Regions from separate parts of the Endozoicomonas sp. ALD040 genome, predicted to be linked through region 2. Evidence: predicted binding sites of a transcription regulator. Region 2 holds the regulator's gene; the other holds the start of a gene.

Region 1 (2,468 bases), 970 kb from region 2:
ATCCGGGCTGCCAAATTCATTGGCTTCATTCAATCCAGAGAGATTCACCAGGGCACTTTCTGATGCAAAAGAGCCGAACAGGAAGAACTCCCAGGTAAACTGGCTTGGATCAGCCCCTTCATTCCAGCGAATAATATGGCCATACTCATTTCCTTCACGAGGGTTGGCCACGTTGGTGTCGGTATCAGAATTGCCGTCCTGGTTATCACGATCAGTGTTGTTTGTCAGTGTCACATAAACAGAGCCGGTTTTCGGATCTACCGCAGTCCATTCGGGGCGGTCCATGGGGGTAGCGCCTACCAGATCAGCTGCACCCGGCGTGTTCAGGATAATTTCAGCCTGAGTCGTGAATCCTGAGATATCACCTAACCTTCCACCGTCTTTAGTGGTGGCATCGGGAGTCAGGGGCAACCACACACCCTGACCTTCCTCATCGAAGCGAGCGGCATACAAAGTACCTTCATCCATGTACTTTGCACCGGTGGCGAGACGATCTTCAGAGTCAGCATCTGCCGCGTCCCAGAGCTCTTTGGAAACAAACTTGTAGATGTACTCAAACCGGCTGTCATGGCCAGAATAGAAAACAACGGGCTGACCTTCTTCCAGTTTGCCAAATGAGCAGTCTTCGTGACGGAAGCGACCCAGAGCCGTCCGTTTAATCGCTTTAGCCTGTGGACTATAGGGGTCTATTTCTACAATGTATCCGTGACCATTAGCTTCGTTACGGAAATCCTCAGTCTCATCTCCGGAGCCCGGAGTTACATCAAAACGGGCAAACTCGCCGGTTTCGTTTTCGTCAGAAGATAGAGCAGTATCCCAATCATAACGGGTCCCCCTGGAACTGATACCCAGACGTATTTGTTCTTCAGTCCAGTTAGACGGGTCATCGGAACGGGTAAAATAGCCAGGCCAGTTTTCTTCACAGGTCAGATAAGTCCCCCAGGGAGTGTGACCATTACCACAGTTATTGTTGGTGCCCCGGGCAAGGGCTTTATTCCCTTTTTCATCCGTGTATTTGGTAATCAGCAGATCACTGTCTGCCACCGGCCCGGTCAGATCCATTTCAGAGCCTGCAGTGTAACGCTTGTTGTAGTTGCTGTTTTTAACCACATCCCAGACGCCATCAGTCAGTTTGATGTGAACCACTGAAACACCATGAGCGTTAATTTCTTTACGAACTTCCTCAGCAGGACGTACACCATTATTGTCAGTTGCCCCATTCGGATGCAGTCGCGTCTGATCAATAAACTCATGGTTTATACACAGCAGACCTTCAGTACTGTTGCCTTCAAGGGGGAAGAAATGCATCCCATCATGCATCATGCCAGTAGCATTCGCCTGATCGGTGGAACTGTTGGTGCCATCATCTTTCCACTCTGCCGCTAAATCATTCAATGGCGTTCCCCACGGCGCCAGAACCTGAGCGGAGTAGCCAGCAGGTACAGACACAGCATCGGTCTTGGAGCCGGAAATAGAGTCAAAGCCAAGAGAGAGCTCTGATGAAAAAACATCGTCAGAGTCGTCATCGTTACAGCCCGTTAAACCAAAGCTGGCCAGTGCACTAAATGCTGCCAGTGCACCCCCACGTTTCAGAACACCGCGGCGGGAGAGTTCTTTTTCCAGCACTGCCGAGATCGGCCTGTTATCACTGGAGTTATACACCGTCGGATCAAAAGTATATTTGCTCATGTAATATCTACTCGTTCAAGCCAGCTTTATTTGTTGTGTAATATCCTCTAAAGCAGGCTCATTAAACGACACAAGAATTACAGTGAAATGTATTTAAGATGACAGATTTAAAACAATCTTTTGACTGAAATGACGGCGAATGAAGAGGCAGGACAAAAGGCACATAAAAAAATACCCGTGGACCTAAGCCCACGGGTATTTTTCTATCAGGCGTGGTTACAACCGAACTTATTCAGCTTCAACGAATACCTTGATAGTCGCTGCAACGTCGGTGTGCAGCTGGATGGCGATGTCGTATTCGCCAGTAGCGCGAATGGGACCTTCGCCCATGCGAATTTCGCTCTTGGCTACTTCAACGCCAGCACCAGTGATGGCTTCAGCCAGATCACGTGAGCCGATAGAACCGAACAGCTTGCCTTCGTCGCCCGCTTTGGCGGTCAGGGTCAGTTCGATTTCAGCCATTTCAGCTGCACGCTTTTGGGCAGCAGCCAGCTTTTCGTTAGCAGCCTTTTCCAGCTCGGCGCGACGAGCTTCAAAAGCTTCAACATTTTCCTTGGTAGCAGGCACAGCCTTGCTGAAAGGAATCAGAAAGTTACGACCGTAACCGGCTTTAACGGTTACCTTGTCGCCCAGGTTGCCAAGGTTGGCAACTCTCTCAAGCAGGATAACGTCCATCGCTAGCCTCTTACCTTATACCTAGTGCCTGTCAGCCCTGAATCTGCTTACTCACGCGGTTGCGAAAATCAAACAGACTGTCAAGACAAGCAGTCAAAACAATA
Region 2 (2,468 bases):
TCTCATGACTTCCAGCTGATTCAAGCGCGTGACATCTCTAACGGTCATGAGACGATTGCCTTTGCCATAAACCGTTATATTAAATTGCAGTTGATGATCAGGGTTGATTGGCGAGGGGATCTCAAGAGCTTTTTGATAACCACCCTGCTCAAAGTAGTCGACAAACCTTGGATCACGTAGCAGATTGGTAATCAACTGCCCCTGATCGTCAGGCGTCTTAAGCCCTATCAAAGTTCCAGCGGCGGGATTCCACCATTCCAGGTTGCTCTGATTATCTATCATTACAACACCGTCGTTCAGCGCAGCAGTTGATTCCTGAACACGTTCAATCACTCCGGCCAGCTTTTGCCGGGAACGACTGTGCTGTTTTTGCAATCGATAGATACCATCAAAAATTTGCCCCCAGAACCCTTTACTCTCAGGAGGCTCTTTGCTCCTGGCCTTGGGGTCATTCAGCCAGTCCAGCAGCTTGAAAAGCTGACGGAAGCTCCAGACAAAATAACCTCCCATGACCACACAGAGTCCTAAAAAAGGCTCTCCAAACAACCAGCCCAGGGAAAACCCGACAATCACGTAGGCGATCATGCGGCTCAGCAAATGGGTTTTTGAAATTGTTGTCATATTACTCCCGGCCAGATAACTGCTGAGCACTGAGCATAAAAGGTTTACACCCTCGTTGAGAAACGATATCCAGTACCACGAACCGTTTGCACAAAGGCTTCGTAGTTATCACCTAAGGCCTTACGCAAGCGTCGAATGTGTACATCAACGGTTCGCTCTTCCACATAAACGTTGCCACCCCAGACCTGATCCAGTAACTGCCCACGGGTATAGGCACGCTCCTGGTGCGTCAGGAAAAACTGCAGCAAACGGTACTCGGTAGGTCCTATTTCAGCAGGTGAGCCATCAATAGAGACTCTGTGGCTGACAGGGTCCAGCTCCAATCCCTTGATGACAATGGGAGACTGGTTATCAAATCCGCCTGTACGACGGAGAACCGCTTTTAAACGAGCAGCCAGCTCGCGGGGAGAAAAAGGCTTGGTGATGTAGTCATCGGCACCGGTTTCAAGTCCCTGGATTTTGTGGTCTTCTTCACCTTTGGCCGTCAACATAACAATGGGTATTTCAGAGGTCAGCTCATTGCGCTTCAGACGACGGGCCAGTTCAATTCCAGAGACATCTGGTAACATCCAGTCCAGCAAGATCAGATCGGGTTTGTTATCCACAATCAGAGAGTGCGCTTCTCTGGCATCTGCTGCCTCAAGACAGTCATACCCTGCCATTTCCAGAGCAACGGTCACCATTTCGCGAATCGGTGCTTCGTCATCTACGATCAGAATGGTCTTTCCTGGCATTAATCTCTACCTGTTATCTGTCGATTCGATTTCGGCGGTGACGTTCTGGCATCTATCAGCTGAAGCTCATTAGGGCTATATCAGGATGGTAGTGTCTCAGGACAGCACCTTTCCTATCGCTCAGGCTGCTTCTCACTACTTTGATCAACCGCACTATACACCGGACATTACACCTTTGAAATGTTACAGGCAGATGACACACTAAAGGCTGATATTGCAGCTTAAAAATAAAAAGATCCCTCAGGGTTTACAGGGTAAGGCTTTTCGCCATTTATCCCCACAGCCACCATAAGTAGCAATACTTACCGGGCTCTAAGCCGGATTGAAGATCAAAGATAACTCAACACGAAACCTGCAAATACAATGGCTCCGGCCCAGTGGTTACTAAGAAACGCCCTGAAGCAGGCTTCACGCTCACGACGACGGGTTAACCATTGCTGGTAAACGAAAAGGGCTGCGACAGCCAACAATGAGAGATAATAGAGAGCACCTAACTCCAGTTGATGGCCTGCCATGGCCAGTGTCATCAGGGTAAGTACCTGCAGGCAACCAACAATCAGGTTATCCATCTCGCCAAATAGAATGGCTGTGGACTTGATACCTACTTTCAGATCATCGTCACGATCCACCATGGCGTATTGAGTATCGTAAGCCACTGTCCAGAAGAGATTGGCCAGAAACATCAGCCAGACGATGTTTCCCAACGAGCCACTCTGAGCCGCAAAAGCCATGGGTATCGACCAGCCAAAAGCAGCCCCCAAAACCACCTGAGGCAGATGAGTGTGTCTTTTGGCAAAAGGGTAAGCCGAGGCCAGCAATAATCCGGCAAAAGAGAGCTGGACGGTAAGAGTATTGGTAAAGAGTACAAGAATGAAAGACAAAAGTACCATACCGGAGAAATAGATCAGCGCTTCTTTTTCCTGAATTTTACCCGTTACCAGCGGTCGATGCTGTGTTCTCTTAACATGGCCGTCCACTTTCCTGTCAGCAAAGTCATTAATAACGCAGCCTGCACTGCGCATCAAAACCACGCCGACCGAAAAAATCACCAGATTCTTCAGACTCGGTACACCTTCTGCCGCCACCCAGAGTGCCCACATAGTAGGCCAGAAC

What was found. Region 2 encodes PhoB, which activates phosphate uptake and scavenging genes when phosphate is short. Its sites were predicted from a motif close to TGTCATANNNNTGTCANA; they were not measured.
Region 1: ACOJUN_RS05585 (PhoX family protein) is a predicted target of PhoB. The motif match lies at 1,787-1,804, and genes of this name have one in related genera.

The regions. Positions count from the first base shown of each region.
Region 1 is NZ_CP184829.1:1,742,951-1,745,418, forward strand. Features, by position in the region: gene ACOJUN_RS05585 (PhoX family protein) at 1-1,689, opposite strand, end outside; gene rplI (50S ribosomal protein L9) at 1,918-2,364, opposite strand; gene ACOJUN_RS05595 (hypothetical protein) at 2,396-2,468, opposite strand, start outside.
Region 2 is NZ_CP184829.1:2,709,010-2,711,477, reverse strand. Features, by position in the region: gene phoR (phosphate regulon sensor histidine kinase PhoR) at 1-621, opposite strand, end outside; gene phoB (phosphate regulon transcriptional regulator PhoB) at 666-1,355, opposite strand; gene ubiA (4-hydroxybenzoate octaprenyltransferase) at 1,685-2,468, opposite strand, start outside.